3 regions of the Paenisporosarcina sp. FSL H8-0542 genome follow, and region 2 is predicted to be linked to each of the others. Evidence: riboswitches for the same ligand, from Rfam matches in the RefSeq annotation. Region 2 holds a riboswitch; each other region holds the start of a gene.

Region 1 (6,060 bases), 650 kb from region 2:
TATGTCCATCTCAATGGTTTGCCGACAACGATGGAATCCCTTATTGAATGTACTGCTTTTGCCAATCATCTTGGAGCCCTAGCTGCTACAAAAGCTGGTGCTTTGACTGCAATGCCGCGACTCAGTGAATTGCAAATATAATAGAAAATCGCCCATGACAACGTTTGTCAAAGGGCGATTTTTTGGTTCAGCTCAAAAGGAAGCCAGTGACACTACTGCCTATCAATATACTGATTATAATGATGGCAAGTAACCAATCACGGCCAGCGATGGTGAGTGGTTCGTAATAAACGGAACGCCGCTCACCTGTAAAGCCTCTTGCTTCCATGGCGAATGCCGTCCGTTCCGCTCGACGAACAGCGCTCGCAAGCAGTGGAATCAATAGCCTTTTCATGCTTAAGAGGCGTTGCCAAGCATGTTTTTCCTGACCAATTCCTCGCAATCGATGTGCATGTCGAATCTGAATGAACTCATCCTTCACGACAGGCAAAAACTGATATCCAACCATCACACCGTATGCAAGTTTTGGAGACAGCCTTAATTGTTGCATTAAACTCATCACAAATTTAACTGGATCTGTTGTTAATGCAAACAACAAAGACAGTGAGGATAAAGCGAAAACACGAAACGCCAATGATAACGCTGTATGCCACTGTTTATCCGTCACTTCAAATCCATGCCATGCCCAAATGACGTCACCACTTGTATCAGCCGCAAAGAGCACTGTCGTCCATAAATATCCGAGGGCAGTAAAGCCTATTGGAATCATGAATAAAATCCAAACTTTCCAATTTACTCGACTGAACGATATTTGAACAAAAATAACACCGATAAATAATAGAAAAGGCGTCCATGGATTGAAAAACCACGCCAAAGTCAACATAGAGATAATAACTAACATAAACTTCAAAGCAGGATTCATTTCATGTAACCAAGTACGACTAGACATATGAACCCACTCCAATCGGTGAAAGTAATTGGTGACGTTTTAATAATTCGGATTGCTGCCACAATTGGTCAATTTCATAACGCCCCGTTAATTCACCGTTATTTAATAAGAAAACGGTGTCTGCGATGGCTTCAGCAAACGCCATATCATGCGTCACAATCAATACGCTGAACCCTTCTTTGGCACGAGCATCGAGTAAGTGAAACAATTCGATAAGAGCATCTGAATCCTGTCCAGATGTAGGTTCATCTAATAATAGAACCGGTCGCTTATCTGCTAGCAGAGCTCCAATTGCCACACGTCGTTTTTGTCCATGACTGATTGCAAAAGGGTGGGCATCGTGAATTTCAGCTAGTCGTAACCGTTGCATAATATCCTCAATTTCATCAGTGCTAGAGTAATTTGAAAAGGAAATCTCCTGTCCTACTTGTTGAGTAACAAATAAATGCTCTGGCGATTGTGGAACGTACCCCGGAAACGTGTTTCCACTTTCGATGTACCCTGCCGATTTTTTCAAAATACCACATATGGTTTTCAGGAAAGTGGATTTTCCACTGCCATTCGGACCTGCAAGGACGGCGATTTCACCTCTTTGCAAACGGAGGGAAACGTCATGTAATAAATGTTTTTCATTGATGTTCACACTGACATTTCTTGCTTCCAACGTTATACCTTCTTGAATAGTCGAAGTACGTGAAGGAAAACGAATTGGAAATCTCGTCGGATGCTTTTCGACAGGGAAATTCACGGATGATGTGACGAGAAGGGCACGGTCGAAAAATGAACCCCACAAATCGAGACGGTGTTCAACAGCCACGATCGTGAAGCCATTGGATAATTGCAATGCATCCAACCACTCCACATATTGTTGTGCGGTCAGAGGGTCTAAATGAGCAAGCGGCTCGTCGAGCAACAGCACTTGCGGTTCTATTAACAATGCACAAGCGGTTGCAAGTCGTTGTTTCATTCCTCCGGAAAGCGTTTGAATCATTGCATGCCGGATTTCAGAAAGACCGGTTAGGGTAAGTGTTGATGTGATTCGCTGTTCCATTTCTGCCCGATTGACGTGCAGATTTTCTAACGTAAAAGCCATTTCTTGTTCAACTGTAGGCATACAAAATTGTGTATCCGGATCTTGGAAGACGGTAGCGATTCTCCGATTAATTTCCCCAGCGACATAACTACTGGTGTCTTTATTAAAGAGGATAACCGAACCACTTAGCTCTCCGTCACAATTGGCAGGGTACAAACGGTTCATTAAATACAGTAAACTACTTTTCCCGCAGCCACTCGGACCATATAAGACGACACGTTCGCCAGCATCTATCGAAAATGAAATGTTTGTAAAAACTGGCGAGTCATCGTCTGGAAATTGAAACGTGACTCCTCTGAAGTCAACTACTTGTGAGATGCCACTTGGTGATTCATTCGTGAAAGCTTTACCCAATGGACTCACCCTTCAGCTTGTGTTTCTTTGATGTATTGCGAGAAATCGAATATCCACGGAGAGCCCCTGTTGCCAGTAAACCATCGGATACATACTTTCCTCCTAAACCAGCGATGATGGCACCACTCATCACTCGAAGTGTGAACATCAAGAGAAGCAGTGAAGGGTCAAGCGCTGCGTAACCAGATACAAAGAAGCCATAGGCAAAACTGAAGACTGCAGAACCAATCCCCGCTAAACAAAGCACCCACCAGTCATAGCGTTTGTAACCTGTCGCGGCAAACGCAGCTTCTGCACCAAGCCCCTGGACTAGTCCAGATAAAATCAAACGTGGTCCCACCGCATTACCGATCATCACTTCAATAGTCGCTGCCATGGTTTCAGACAAAAGAGCGGCACCCGGTTTGCGGATGATGTATGCACAAATGATCGACACAATAAACCAAATCCCAAAGATCCACTCGTATGCAATAGGTCCAATCACTCCAGCCCAAATGTTTCCTACTTGAACAAACAGCAAATAAACGACGGCAAAGACAACTGCAAAAACGGATAGCAACACAACTTCTTTCAGTTTCCAGGACTTCAACATATTACTCATCTCCTTTGTGAGAAGGGCTGTTGATGCTCATGTTAACAGTCATGACCAAATGTTTATGTTGTTCCGATCGAGCGTGTGTAAAAGAATCTTCAAGGAATGCAAACACATCGTGAATATCCCCATGAAGTCCACTTGCATAATGCATGGAATCATTGAACACACCATATTCTTTTGCGCGTGCCACTTCCTGATAAATAACCGACATATAATCGGGGTTATTCATCGGATACAGAGCAAATTGTGATGATACATATTGTTTGATTTCGCTAATTTGAGGATGGTTTAACAGAACATCATCTTTTTCCAGATAAACATCGCCTGCAGAATCACCTGGGCAGCCAATCGAAAAGGTTCCGTTAAAGGCGACATGGGCACCCGTTTTTGCTGCATACAATACGATGGCTCTCGCTGTATCGAATACATGCACTTGCTTCCCACGCATCACCGTACTGACGTCGTCGGTATGCATCCATACATTTGAGGTATCTGCTTCACGCAAAGCCCCTTTAATAATTTTAATAAAATTGTCCGCCATCGGGTGAATCGAAAACCGTAAACCAACGATTGGACTAATCCCACAACTAAACTCATTCGACATCTCTTTTTCCTCCTTTTTTAGTGCCAGGCACCTATTATTGAACATAAAAAAGCTGCATTCGACGTGGAATGCAGCTGGTTTGCGCAAAAAGAAAAAAAGTTGGGCAAAGGTCACCGCACTTCCTCACGCCAGTATTACCTGGATCGAGTGTTAAGGGATCGGAGCAAATGCTCTCATCTCAGCCAAACTATAGCACCCCTAGTGCAAATTCGTATGCAGTTTTATATATTCAAGAACGGCTTCATTGTAACGCATGAAAAAAGGATTGTAAATAAAGTGAATATCAATACTTGCCAATCAGCAAATTCTGTTCTATATTGTATATAACAAGACTGTTCTACTAAGAATAGAACAAAGGGAGGTCGCATATGTTTATTGAGATTGAACCGGAATCGACCGTACCGATTTACTTGCAATTGGCTCAGCAAATTATTGAAGGGGTAGCAAAGGGGTCTTTGAAACCTGGAGATTCTTTGCCATCTGTACGCTCATTTGCAGCTGATCTCGGCATGAACATGCATACGGTAAATAAAGCTTATCACTACTTGGAAGAGAAGGAATTTATTCAGATTGTACCGAAGAAAGGTGTATTCATTCATGAAAAAGGTGTACGGAAAGCATCAGCTTCCGATCGCCAACGACTGAGTAAAGAATTACGCCCAATCATAGCAGAAGCACTTTGTCTTCAGTTGTCTCAAGAGGACATTGAGTTACTGGTGAAAGAAATTATTTTGGATTTGAAGGAGGTTAAGTAATGTCAGCAATCATTTTTATCGTCCTATTAATGTTCAACATTGCCATTCAAGCCTTTTTACCGAAGTTTCTGAAGGAAAGTGAAGCGTTTGGCGTGTATATCCCGGATACGCACTTAAAAGACCCGCGTCTTATGAAGATGAAAAATCGCTACACACAATTGGTTTTGCTATGTGGTGTGGTTGTTCTGGTCCTATTCATTGGCGGGGTGTTAATCGTCCGTCCACAGGAGCAACAAATTGTATTTTGGGGATTAGCCGCACAAATAGGTGCATTGGTTCTGCCGATGGGGCTATATGCAAAAAATCATATTGCATTAGCTAACTGGAAGAAAGATGAAAAATGGACAGCGGGTCAAGTTGAGCGGAAAGTGGTAGACCTGCAGTTTCGTGAGCAACTGAAGCTGTTGCCCAACATGTATTTTATCTTGCCCATGCTTTTGACATTCGGTCTAAGTGTTTATGGATTAACCCAATATGATTTGTTACCTGACCAGCTTCCGACGCACTGGGGTCCGAATGGGGAAGCGGATGCATTTACGGAAAAAAGTTGGCTTTCAGTCAGTTCGTTGCCATTCCTGACACTCGTGCTTCAAGGCATGTTGCTGTTTTTCAATGGGGCTATGAAGCAATCGGGTGCAAAGATTCAGGTACGAAATAAAAAACGTTCCCGAGAACAACAACTCGCGTTCCGTAAATATACAAGTTGGTTATTGTTTGTCGTGACCATCACGGTGACGTTGTTGATGGGGTACTTACAACTGACCATTATTTTTCCTGAAACCATGTCAACTTCAGTAACTCTTGCTTCCACCATCTCTTTCTTGGTCATTATTTTAGGTTCCGTTCTATTTTACGCCATTAAAGTAGGGCAAAGTGGCACCAGAATAACCGTATCACACCCGGATGAAAGTCTAGAAGGGGTAATCGATCAAGATGACGATCGATACTGGAAATTTGGAATGTTTTATGTGAATAAGAACGATCCGAGCATAATGGTGGAAAAACGTTTTGGGATTGGCTGGACCATCAATTTCGGTCACAAAACCAGTTGGATTTCCTTACTATTACTAATAGGAAGTATCGTGTTCGTTTTAACATTGCAATAAAGAGGAGTGGGAGAAAATGGAGGAATTACAAGGGGTGCCTTGGGGTATTATCACACCGATATTTATCATTCAATTTATTTTACTGGTAGTTGCACTTATCGATTTAGCAAAAATACATCAAACAAACGGACCTAAATGGGTCTGGGTACTGGTTATTATTTTCATTAGTATTTTTGGACCTATTACATACTTTATTGCAGGGAGAAAACAAGCATGACGACAATCTTAGAAGCTAATCATTTAATGAAAATATACGGCTCAGAGCGAGCTGTAAATGATGTGACTTTTGCGCTGGGAGAAGGCACATCTACGGCATTAATCGGACCAAATGGAGCCGGTAAAACGACGACTTTATCCATGCTTGGTGGGTTATTACAACCAACATCCGGTACCATTTCACTGAATGGGGAAAAACATGCGGACGTAAGAAAACATATTGGTTTCCTGCCTCAATATCCACAATTCTTTTCGTGGCTGACAGCACTGGAATTTACTGAAATGGCGGCGAAATTAAGTGGGATGGACTCACGGTCTGCCAAGCTTGAAGCACAAAAAACACTGGAGTTCGTAGGACTTGGAGACGCACTACGGAAAAAAACGGGCA
Region 2 (6,060 bases):
TTTGCAATGGTTCTTTTAATATTGAATCCCAGCCACGTTTTTTGTAAACGGCCAAGCGAAATCCAGCCATATGGTTCAATGTTTTAGCAAAGAACTCTTCTTTATCTGTCCATGCTTGTTCTAATGCTTCAAACGATTCTTTTCGAACTTTTGCATCCGGATGAGAACTTAAGTTACTCGCTTGTCCTACAGAGAACTCTTTTTCTTCTCCGTCCACTGTGACACGAACTTTCACGTCACCAACCAATAAATCGTATAGTTGACCCCATCCATGATAGCCGTCCACCCCAAGAGCGGTAATCATATCTTCTTCTTTTTCAGAAAGTAATTCCTTCGCTTCATCTCGCCATTCGTTTAGAACAAAAGCAAATTCTTTTAATTGATCGTCCTTCATTAAAGCAGTCCAAACAGTTTCTTCAGTTTTTGATAACTGTTGTTGAACAACGAGCATGGATGAAGAAAAACGAGCACCTAAAGAGCCGATTTCCCCTTGCAATAAGTTCGCTTGTTTATCAGTAGTATCTTGAGCTAAATAACAACCAACAACTGCTCCAGCTTGTGTTAAATTTTCAGCAACTTGTTTAGTTTCTTCAATAATAGAAGAAATTTTAGTAGCGTCTGATTCCCCTGTTGGAACAACAAAGGATGATAAAGTTTGCTCAAAAGTATCAAGTCTACTTGCTAAAGCATCCAAATGTTCACGAAGTTCAGGAGATGAGCTTCCTCCCTTAAAAAATACGTCCAAGTCCCAAACTTCAGCATACGTCTTTGTAGTCAATATCTTTCCCCCATGTCTTTCTAAATTTTCTGAAAACACTACACTATTATATCATGCTTCTTCGCCTTGCGAAACATCGTTCTGTAGTTTTGCAATGGGTATGCCTTTTTCAATGCACACTTGCATAATATGTTCCAGAATTCTTTTTAAAACAACCTTGCGTGCATATTTCTTATTATTCGCTTCAACGATAAACCACGGAGCCTGTTCAACATTTCTTCAGCAGCCGTGACAAATTCTGTCAATCCAGAGACCTTCATTCTTTTAAACTTCATTTTACAGAGAGTTTTGGTAAATAGAAATTTGTTGTTGCTTTGGACTGACGTTATACTAATGTATAGGAGGTGAATGCTGTGGTTCGTTTCGCACTAATGGTCATCGCACTGATTGGTGTGGTTATCATCAATGCATTGGCAAATATTTTACCACTTAACAATCAAACAACTGGTGAAATTTCCAATCGTCTTCCTGTACTATTTACACCGGCCGGCTATGTATTTTCAATTTGGTCCGTTATTTATGTATTGATGCTCATTTGGTTGGTAGGTATGTGGAAGAGGAGTAAAGATATAGATGCAACCTATATAAAGCGCTCAAATCTGTTTATCATCAGTTGCATTTTTAATGTGGCATGGATTTATTTATGGCATTATGAATATTTCTTATTTACGGTTGTCGTGATGATTGCATACCTAATTACACTAACTTTACTTTATCGTACTTATCCAGTATCCGATAACCTTCTTACTGGTCGCTTTCCAATATCAATTTATTTGGGATGGATCAGTGTTGCAACGATTACGAATATTAGTTATGTCCTAACTCTATATCAGTGGAATGGCTGGGGATTGAGTGACCCCCTATGGGCAGTCATCATGATGACTGTTGGAACAGCACTCGCACTACATATTCGATTCCACCATTTTGATATCGCTTATGTATTTGTCTTTATTTGGGCTTATATCGGAATTGCGGTCCGAAATGGTTTCGAAGAACTTCTTGTCTCTACAGCTGCTCTTTTCTTATGTGCAGTCATGCTAGCGGGCATCCTATTTATTAAAAAAAGACCAACTGCGCGTTCATAGCAGTTGGTCTTTCGCATTATTTAATCGATTTTCGTAATAAGAATTGGCGCATCTTTAGTAACGATGACCGTATGTTCAATCTGTGCAACTAATGATTTATCCGGAGTCAAGAAAGTCCAACCGTCACCAGACTCCACGATATGTTCCGCTTTTTCTGAAATGAACGGCTCAACTGCCAAAACCATACCTTCTTTTAAGATGGTAGGTTCCCATGCATCAAAGTAATTCAAAATATGCTGTGGTGCTTCATGAAGAGATTTTCCGATACCATGTCCAGTTAAGTTCATAATGACAGTTAATCCATTTTGCTTCGCTTCACGTTCCACAGCTTTGCCGATTTGATTTAACCGAGCACCAGCCTTTACTTTCAACATTGCACGGTTAAATGCACTTTCAGCTACTTCACATAGCTTTTCTTTCTTCGCGTAGCCTTCACCCACTACAAATGAAATTCCCGTATCTGCGAAATAGCCATTGAATGATCCGGATACGTCGATGTTCACTAGGTCTCCATCTTTGATGACACGTGAACCAGGAATGCCATGAGCAACTTCTTCATTGACACTGATGCATGTAAATCCAGGGAAATCGTACTCCCCTTTAGGACCAGAAATAGCTCCTTTTTCTTTAAACATGCGGCCAGCGATCTCATCAAGTTCTTTTGTCGTGACACCTGGTTTTGTTGCCTCTCGCATTACATCACGAATTTCTGCAACGATGCGACCGATAGTTTTTAACGACTCAAAGTCTTCAGTAGTTTTTGCAATCATATTCGTTAAACCCTTTCTTCCTCAAATTATCTACCCCATACTATACCACAAGAAAAGATGCTTTCCCATTTACCAAAATCATTCTGAACATTTGGTAAACCTCTAGTAAAGTATGCGCAATAGAGGAATTGCGTCATCAGCCGAATTTTAAAAACAACCCATACAGGGTTTTAACGTGGTTTTTGTTCATTCAAAACGAATTCTGTCCACTCGCTACCAACATTGATGATTCCACTCAATAAAGACACACCTATAAATCAAACGTTATTGCGATGTTCAATCAAACGTGGTGCAGCAACGAAAATGATGGAGCACACAATTGCTGTCAAAATAATGGAAGGAATCATATAACCGCCGTTATATACGAGCGAATAAATCCAAACGTTCTTGCCTTCTGCAGCTTCTGAAAAGAAAATAACTCCTGCGATTACGTGTGTAAAGAACCGGAAGAGCCCACCAAAAACAGCTCCCAATACGATATAAGTAATCATTTTTCCTTTACGCTGCTCATTTTTTGCTTGTATTACTTTATGTCTGACAAGTGCTGCTAAGCCAACAACTGTGAACGCTACGAAATAATCCAGGAAACCTTGGGCAGGAGTTAAAATATAAGCTCTTCCCGCTAAAATTTGAAGGACCCCAATAATCAGACCCGTGCTCAAACCTCCCGCAAGCCCCCATCGAATAGCCATCAATACGATTGGTACCATGACAAGACTAATAGATCCGCCCTGGAACCATAAGTTAATAGAAAGCATATCCAATACCAATCCGATTCCTGCAAAAATAGCCACTTCAATTAATAATAACAACTTACTTCGATTCATCTTGCTTCCTCCTTTTGCGATGTACTGCAAATCGCATGTCAGGGTGAAAAAACCATAAAAAAACAACCTCAGGGACAGAGCCTGACGTCGTTGGAGTCGGTTTCTATCCACATCCCTGCGCAAGCATTAACTTACAGGTTCAAAGGGTTAGAACGTTCCTCGCTCACTCTCAGCCATTACAGGCTCCCCTTGTGGTAAATACATCTAATTTTGATATTACGGGTTAATTGTAACCAAAGAGGGAAAGAGAAGCAAGAGGGTTTCGTTAGTTCTGTGACTTTTGGAACAGCGGTAGTATACTGAATATAAAAATTTATTGAGGATGTGAAGTTACATGATCGAGTTATTGAAAAATTTGGTAGCAATTAAAAGTGATACAGAAGAAGGTGCCAATGAAGCACTTCGATTTTGTTCAAAATGGCTCGATAGTCATGAAATCACACATGAAGTTCTTGAAAATGAAGGCCGATTGATGATTCACGCTGAAATCGGACAAGGTCCCACAACCATCGTATGGAATGGCCATGTGGATGTAGTACCTGGAAAAATCGAGCAATTCAATCCCGTTATCGAAGGCGACCGCTTGTATGGTCGTGGATCCGCAGATATGAAAGCTGGAGTGGCAGCCATGATGGAAGCGTTCCGACGTACTTATTCTGCAAGGGAAGAACTTAAGCAACGCATTGTTTTACATATTGTAACGGATGAAGAAACGGGTGGAAGTAAAACATCCGGTCATCTTGTAGAAATTGGTCGCTCAGGTGACTTTGTCATTTGCGGAGAACCAACTCACCTGAAACTAAGTGTTCAATCGAAAGGAATTCTGCATGCGGATGTCACTTTGTTCGGAAAAGCTGCCCACGGATCCCGTCCATGGGAAGGAACGAATGCCATTGAAGCAGCCTTTAAATTTAATGAACAATTAAAGACACTACCATTTACGAAAGCAAGCAATCCATATTACGAATATCCTTCCATTAACTTGGCTAAAATCCAGGCAGGCGATCGATATAATGTCGTACCTGATGAATGTCTAGTTAACTACGATATTCGCTTTGTTCCAGGACAAAAATGGGAAGATATTATTGAAGAAATGACTGAACTTGCTCAATCTATTAACCCCAAAAATATTGTCAAACCTGGCGGTAAAACACCCGCCATTACAACAACCGAAGATAATGCTTTTGTTCAATCTCTTGCTGGTGTTATAGCACAAGTAACCCAAAAAGAGGCTGTGTTATTCGGGCAGCATGGAGCTGCGGATACACGTTACTATGCAAAAACTGGTGCTGGAGCAATTGAGTTCGGACCAAGCGGAGACGACTGGCACGGACCAGGAGAGTATGTATTGATATCATCCGTTGAGCAATATGCAGACATTTTAACGAAATATGCATTGATTTGAAACCTCTATTAATGTTGTAACGTATTAAAGGCAGTAAGCATTAAAGGAGGAGTATTAATGGATAATCAACGTATATTATCCGCTTTGTGTTATTTCAGTATTTTATTCGCTCCATTCTTATTGCCATTAATCGTATATTTCGTTTCACCGACAGCTGAGGTTAAGTATCATGCGAAACGCTCTCTTCTGTCACACTTGATTCCCGTGGTGCTCGGAATTGTCGGGTTCATTGTATTAGTGATTGGTTCAATCGCAGTATTCAGCACGACAGTTGATGGCACTGTAGAGCCTAGCACATCATTTAACTTCCTGACTGCAGGACTTCCTTTCTTGTTTATTGCAGTGTATGGTATTCTTTATCTTATTGTATTGATCTGGAATATCATCCAAGGAATTAAAGTACTGCAATAGGTTTACCTTGGGCTCTTTACGGGAATTAAATTAATGTACAATACTGACAGGAGCGATACACATGAGAATCGGTAACTTAGTTAAGACAGCTGTAAAGTTTGCGCCAATTATTATTCCAATCGTAAAAAAAGTATTGGATTCAAGAAAACGCTCCACAACAATAACATATCCACGCAAATAAAAAGTTGGAACTCATTAATCTGAGTTCCAACTTTTTTTATATCATCGTTTTCATTTCAGATATGGCAATATAATCTTCTTCCAAAAATGATGATGGCAGTGCGGCAGATTCATCTCCAGCTGCCGTTGCCTTTGCTCCTTGACGGTCTTTCATAATCTGTTCGAAGCTCAGTGGATTTGCAGGAGGAATCTCCCCTGCCAATACCTGCATGCCACCTTTAGCATAGACATTGAAGAAGCTGTTAGCCATGGCTCTGTATCCTTCAGCATTCGGATGCACATCAGCAGGGTTCGGTACTTTGCCAGTGGCTTGATCTCCAAATGCAGTTTCCACAGATACAAATTTCACACCCGCTTCTTTTGCCACGTTTGCCAAAATTTGATTCAATCGATTCAGTTGTTTCGCAGTACCGACTTTTTGTGAGTCACGAGCATGCGGATAGGCAAAATAATAACCCATTACATACACTTCCGCTTTTGGTGCAATCTTTTTCAACTCTGCAAGCATGGTCTTCATATTCTTTCGTACATTGTTCAAAGAATAGTCTGCTGGGATTTGCTGAAATGACAGTGAACCTGATTTTGCATCTGATTTTATTAATCT
Region 3 (6,060 bases), 260 kb from region 2:
CTTTATCAAGAAGCATTGCTCCAATAATATCTTGTGATAATGCAGGCTCTTTTTCTCTTACCTCTTCAGCTGTAAGCCAATCAGCTTGATCTCCACTTTGTCTCTGGATTCCAATGAGTCTCATATATTCCTGTTGTTCCTGTTCATTAATGGCAACCTTTAGCATGCCTTTATTTATGAGTTCAATATCTATTCCACTGGTCCCTTTTATTTCATCTGCTAATCTTGAAAACATCGCTCTGCTTTTTCTGGCTAATTGAAAAAGTGGTCCCACTCCATCCAATTCTGCTTGAGCGGCCAACATTCCAGCAGCGGCTCCAGAAGATTTGCTCGCAAGTCGATCTTTTTCTAACAAAAGTACCTTAATCCCTCTTTTGGCAAGATTATAAGCGATGGCTCCCCCAATAACTCCACCGCCCACCACGATTGCGTCATACTGATATTTCATCAAATCCCCCCTTTTTCCCTGGATAATTATTAAGTCAATTGAAAGACGTTAGCTTTTGATAATATTCCTTTGCTGCTTCTAACGGATTATCAGCTTCTAATATTCCTGACATCACAGCAATACCACTTGCCCCAGCTTCGATTACTTCCCGAACATTTAGCGGTTTTATACCGCCTATTGCAAATACGGGAATAGTAACTGAATGAGAGACGGTGGCTAATTGCTCTAAACCCTTTGAAACTAATCCCGGCTTTGATTGTGTGGGGAAAACATGTCCGAAAATCACATAATCTGCACCTTGTTCTTGCGCAATATGAGCCTCATCAATTGAATGAACCGAACAACCAACTCTTAAACTTGGAAACTGTATTTTCACAATATCAGCTGGTATAGAATGATAGGCGAGTTGAACTCCTCCAACCTTTGACACATAGGCCACATCTAGTCGATCATTGATAATTATTTTAGATAATGGGACTTTATTGCCCGTTAATAAACTCACTAATCTATAGATTTCTATGGCTGTTTTCGACTTCTCTCGAATATGGATGGCATCGATATATGGATGGATCGCCCCAGCTATTTCTGCTAATTGCTCTGGCTTCTGTCTTCCAGTTGATATAACATGTAGTTTTGCATGATCCATACTCTTAATCCCCTTTCGAAAAGCCTAAAGTTGATTGCCTTATAAACTAATGTAAATTAAATTAGAAAAACACAGTTTGCATCCACAATGGTGCAAGCTACTGACCTCCGAAAACTTCCACTCTCTTATCGGTGTAGAAAAACCACACTGGCGCTTAGAGTGGTTTGTTGTGATATGCATAAAACATAACTAACATTTCCTCTTCCCTACGCCAGCTACAATTTACTACGTGAAACTTACTACTTCTTTTTGAGCTGGCCATTTTTCTAATGTATGGGCCATCTCCCAAAATGAATATTCGTATTGGCTACTAATGATAAAATGTTCTTTCATCCGTTCGCGGTCCTCAGCAGTTACTGTTTCAGCAAGCTTGTCTAGTCTATTAATTTGTTCCTCGACTTTCGATCTAAACCATTCACCACCATATGCTGCAATCCATTCTTGGTAAATCGGTTCTTCAGGAGTACACGACTGAAGTCTCTCGCCTATTTCAAAATAAAGCCAATAACAAGGTAAAATGGCTGCGATAATATCGCCTAAATGTCCGTGATATGCTGCACGATACAAATGGGATGTGTAAGCATACGCAGTAGGCGAAGGCTTGAAACTTGCTTGTTCTTCTTCTGTTATTCCGAGTCGACGTGAAAAATTCTTATGCAGCGATAATTCCGCTTCATATGTGGCTTGTGCATGAGCTGCCATTTTACTCGTTGTTTCAAAATCATTAGCTCTAGCTGCACCCAAAGCTTGAACCTTTGCAAAGTGGGACAAGTAATATGCATCCTGCATAACGTAATAACGGAAACACTCTAAAGACAATGTCCCATCCCCAATTCCTGTAACGAACGGATGATGAAAGCTTGCTTCCCAAATGTGATCTGATTCTTCTCTTAAAAGCTTTGAAAATGTCATAAAACAACCTCCAAAAAAGTTTTGCTCAACTGAATCGAATCACTTCCGCCAAATTTAGAGCAAATAAAAAACCACTCTCTTAACAAACATAAGAAAGTGGTTGTATTGGAAAAATAGTAAAAAAACATACTGCTCCGCAACTCCACTTCCCTACGCTGGTATAAACCAGATCAGGTTCTAAGGGTCTTAAAGCATTACTTTAATCTCAACCTTTATTTAATGAATAAATGATTTCCATTTATCAATTGCAAGGTCCCCCTAGTGGAAGATGTTACTATTCAGTTGTACATGAACATCATAACACGAATTAATTACTTATCAATCCAAAGATAAATGTAATGCATTTTTCTACGTAAACATGATAGCCAGTTTTTGAGTATACATGCACAAGTCACCACAGTAACGATCCAGATAAATCCCTCTGTATCCCGAAAAGAAAAAGTATTCGACAGTCGTTTTACGATGTAATCTTCAGTTCATATTCCGTTCACTTAACACGAATATACTCTAGTTATCATAAAAAAACGGAGGCGTAAAAGATGAATATTGCATGGAAGGAAATTAGGAAGAGTAAAGCAAAATTTATCATTTTAGGATCAATTATATTTCTTGTTAGTTTTTTAACGTTTATCATTTCTGGATTATCGAATGGTTTATCTCAAGATAATGCGGCTTTAATAAAAGATCTGCCGAATGGTCAATTCTATATGAATGAAGAAGCAAATGAAACCTATAATCTTTCGAAAATAGATGAAAAATTACAAGACAAAGCAATAAATAACCAGAAGGATGCAGCGGCACTTTCAATTCAGATGGGCTTTGTGAACGATGCAGACGACAAACAACATAGCGTTGCCTTTGTTACTTCAACTGATTCGAAGTTATTTGAAAAAGTTGGAGAAGGAGAAATCATATTAGATCGTTCATTAGAAGAAGACGGCATAAATGTCGGGGATACCATAACAAACAATCAGTTTAGCGGTGAGTTTAAAGTAAAAGGCTTTGTCGATCAAAAGAAATATAGCCACGCACCTGTTGCTTATATCAATATGGAAAACTACAAAGAAATCTACGGTGTGGAAGATATGCAATTGGTATTTGTACCTGGAAATGATAAGGAACAAGCAATTGACGGATTACAATCATTTTCAAATAAAGAATTTCTCAATACGATTCCAAGTTATAGCGCAGAACAGATGTCGCTCAATATGATTGTATGGTTTTTAGTCGTCATCAGCGGGATGTTGTTCGCGATATTCTTCTACATGATGAACGTTCAAAAAATTGGATTATACGGGATTTTGAAAGCGCTTGGGGTTAAAACAAGTCAATTATTTGGGATGATGTGGTCGCAGATGCTATTTATTACCGCAATTGCACTAACATTGTCAGTTGCATTGAGCCAAGCTTTCACAATGATTGCACCTGAAGGAATGCCTTTTAGTTTAACCATTCAAACAACGGTTCAATTATCACTCATATTCGTGTTCATCGGATTTATTGGCGCTACGCTATCGGGTATCCAAATTAAAAAAGTCGAGCCACTACAAGCGATTCAACAAGGAGAGGTTTAATATGACTGTATTCACAATTGATGATGTCAAAAAAACGTTTAAAAACGGGGAAGTAGAAGAGCAAGTATTAAAAGGAATCAATCTTTCTCTTCAACAAGGGGAAATAACAGCTTTAGTAGGAGCATCTGGTTCTGGGAAAAGTACGATACTTACAATAGCCGCCGGTCTTCAACGCGCAACGCATGGTCAGGTTCTATTCGATGGGAAAGATTTGTCTAAGATGAGTCAGGAGCAAATTCGAAAAATCCGGGCAAGTGAGTTCGGATTTGTCTTTCAATCCTCTCATCTTGTTCCTTTTCTCACTGTAGAAGAACAACTTATGCTGATGCTCGACGTTTCGGAAACAAAGATGAAAAAAAAGAAACAAAAAGAGGAAGTTGCACAAATACTTAAATTGGTTGATATGGAACACCGTAAGGATTCCTACCCTGCTTCATTGTCAGGTGGGGAAAAACAACGGGTGGCAATTGCACGCGCAATCATCCACAAACCTAAAATGCTTTTTGCGGATGAGCCCACTGCGAGTTTAGATTCGAAAAGATCGAAAGATGTGATGACGTTAATCAGAGAATTAACTAAAACGTTGAATATTACCACGTTAATGGTGACCCACGATGAAGAAATGCTTTCATATGCAGACCACATTATCTCAATGAAAGACGGCTTAATTCTTTGAAATCCACTTCTGCTTTTCAAGCTATGTTGAATCAATGAATCAATTAAAAGGAAAAAGGGTATCCCATAAGCACTCGGGATACCCTTTTTCCTTTTAGCAAACTATAATGAACAATATTGTTTTCAATGTAAAGACACCAAAGTAGAGATGACCAACACTGTCATTTTTTTATTCTATCAAAACCTTATCCTTCACGATTTGTACTAATTCTATAAACTCGCTAATTTCATAGGTTGGCTTAATTGCCGATACATTTTCTTTTCCATGTGGATTAAACCAGCAAGTATCGATTCCAAAATTGTTGCCACCTTGAATATCTGATGTAAGGGAATCCCCTACCATTAACACATTTCCTTTAGTAGAAATACCCAGTTTTTCAAAAGCATATTCGAAAATTTCCGCTTGTGGCTTTTGATAGCCGGTTTCCTCAGAAGAAATGATGGCTTCAAAAGTATCCTTCATGCATGAAATTGCTATTCTTGAATGTTGAACTTCTTGAAACCCATTCGTTAATACAGCAAGCCTACAATTAGAAAGATTATTGAGCATTTCCTGGACACCATCGATCAAATGTACTTCTTGCCCTAGGTTATCTAAATAGGATTGACCAAAGTCTTCCGCGCTTAATGTCAGTTGATGCTGCATAAATAAGCGCTTAAACCTTTCTACTTTAAGTTCAGAAAGTGAAATATGTCCTTGCTCCAAGTCAGACCATAGACCTTTACTGATCACATTATAGCTGGCTCTGTAATCTGTTAAACCATTCGGCAAACCAAATGCTGTAAATGAATTATTAAAAGCATTTTTCTCCGTCTCACTGAAGTCTAATAACGTGTCATCCAAATCAAATAATATTACATCATATTTCACGAGCTTCTCACCCTTTTTGTATTCAAATTTCACTACGACATACATTATCGTACCTATAATAAGCATAACAAAATCAAATTTCCATTTCAAAGAAGTTCCATAATCAATAAATCACGCCACCCGTGAAGATAACCTACAAAAAAAAACTGTAGACACTTGTAATGTGTCTACAGCTTTTATCGTTCATGAAAATTTTCACTATTATCATACAGAATAGTAGACGAATCACTCAAAAAGTGAGCAATACACGATTCGTTTATTACCCGATACTGCCTTCCATTTCGAACTTAATCAAACGGTTCATCTCAACCGCATATTCCATCGGTAATTCTTTTGTAAACGGTTCAATGAAGCCCATAACGATCATTTCAGTTGCTTCTTCCTGTGAAATGCCGCGGCTCATCAAGTAGAACAATTGCTCTTCAGATACTTTTGAAACTTTCGCTTCATGTTCCAAAGATACATTGTCGTTTAGGATTTCGTTGTATGGAATCGTATCTGATGTCGACAGGTTATCCATGATCAATGTATCACACTCGATATTTGAACGGGCACCTGACGCTTTAGGACCGAATCGTACAACGCCGCGATAAGTCACTTTTCCGCCTTGTTTCGAAATTGATTTAGAAACAATTGTCGAAGACGTGTTTGGAGCCAAGTGAATCATTTTCGCACCTGCATCCTGATGTTGACCTTTACCAGCTAATGCAATAGATAATGTCATACCACGTGCACCTTCACCTTTTAAGATGACAGCAGGGTATTTCATTGTTAATTTAGAACCGATATTTCCGTCAATCCATTCCATCGTAGCGTTTGCTTCACAAACTGCACGCTTCGTTACTAGGTTATACACATTGTTCGCCCAGTTTTGGATTGTCGTGTAACGGCAATATGCATCTTTTTTGATGATGATTTCTACAACCGCACTATG

Evidence for each region. Region 2 has a riboswitch for thiamine pyrophosphate ahead of thiT (energy-coupled thiamine transporter ThiT). Riboswitches for the same ligand answer to the same signal wherever they lie in the genome.
Region 1: it holds a riboswitch for thiamine pyrophosphate, as region 2 does, so the genes downstream of both, MHH33_RS00620 (YkoF family thiamine/hydroxymethylpyrimidine-binding protein) here and thiT (energy-coupled thiamine transporter ThiT) in region 2, are expected to answer to the same signal.
Region 3: it holds a riboswitch for thiamine pyrophosphate, as region 2 does, so the genes downstream of both, tenA (thiaminase II) here and thiT (energy-coupled thiamine transporter ThiT) in region 2, are expected to answer to the same signal.

What each region holds. Positions count from the first base shown of each region.
Region 1 is NZ_CP152050.1:117,332-123,391, forward strand. Features, by position in the region: gene MHH33_RS00600 (PfkB family carbohydrate kinase) at 1-141, shown strand, start outside; gene MHH33_RS00605 (energy-coupling factor transporter transmembrane component T) at 188-949, opposite strand; gene MHH33_RS00610 (ATP-binding cassette domain-containing protein) at 942-2,396, opposite strand; gene MHH33_RS00615 (ECF transporter S component) at 2,389-2,988, opposite strand; gene MHH33_RS00620 (YkoF family thiamine/hydroxymethylpyrimidine-binding protein) at 2,990-3,595, opposite strand; TPP riboswitch at 3,699-3,805, opposite strand; gene MHH33_RS00625 (GntR family transcriptional regulator) at 3,964-4,350, shown strand; gene MHH33_RS00630 (DUF5808 domain-containing protein) at 4,350-5,456, shown strand; gene MHH33_RS00635 (PLD nuclease N-terminal domain-containing protein) at 5,473-5,673, shown strand; gene MHH33_RS00640 (ABC transporter ATP-binding protein) at 5,670-6,060, shown strand, end outside.
Region 2 is NZ_CP152050.1:765,993-772,052, reverse strand. Features, by position in the region: gene MHH33_RS04080 (M3 family oligoendopeptidase) at 1-778, opposite strand, end outside; partial or broken gene MHH33_RS04075 (polyphosphate kinase) at 830-982, opposite strand; gene MHH33_RS04070 (TspO/MBR family protein) at 1,132-1,863, shown strand; gene map (type I methionyl aminopeptidase) at 1,884-2,633, opposite strand; gene thiT (energy-coupled thiamine transporter ThiT) at 2,891-3,460, opposite strand; TPP riboswitch at 3,556-3,660, opposite strand; gene MHH33_RS04055 (M20/M25/M40 family metallo-hydrolase) at 3,795-4,865, shown strand; gene MHH33_RS04050 (DUF4870 domain-containing protein) at 4,923-5,276, shown strand; gene MHH33_RS04045 (SGNH/GDSL hydrolase family protein) at 5,494-6,060, opposite strand, start outside.
Region 3 is NZ_CP152050.1:1,025,294-1,031,353, reverse strand. Features, by position in the region: gene thiO (glycine oxidase ThiO) at 1-448, opposite strand, end outside; gene tenI (thiazole tautomerase TenI) at 483-1,094, opposite strand; gene tenA (thiaminase II) at 1,320-2,006, opposite strand; TPP riboswitch at 2,137-2,276, opposite strand; gene MHH33_RS05420 (ABC transporter permease) at 2,546-3,580, shown strand; gene MHH33_RS05415 (ABC transporter ATP-binding protein) at 3,582-4,256, shown strand; gene MHH33_RS05410 (YjjG family noncanonical pyrimidine nucleotidase) at 4,425-5,126, opposite strand; gene sufB (Fe-S cluster assembly protein SufB) at 5,386-6,060, opposite strand, start outside.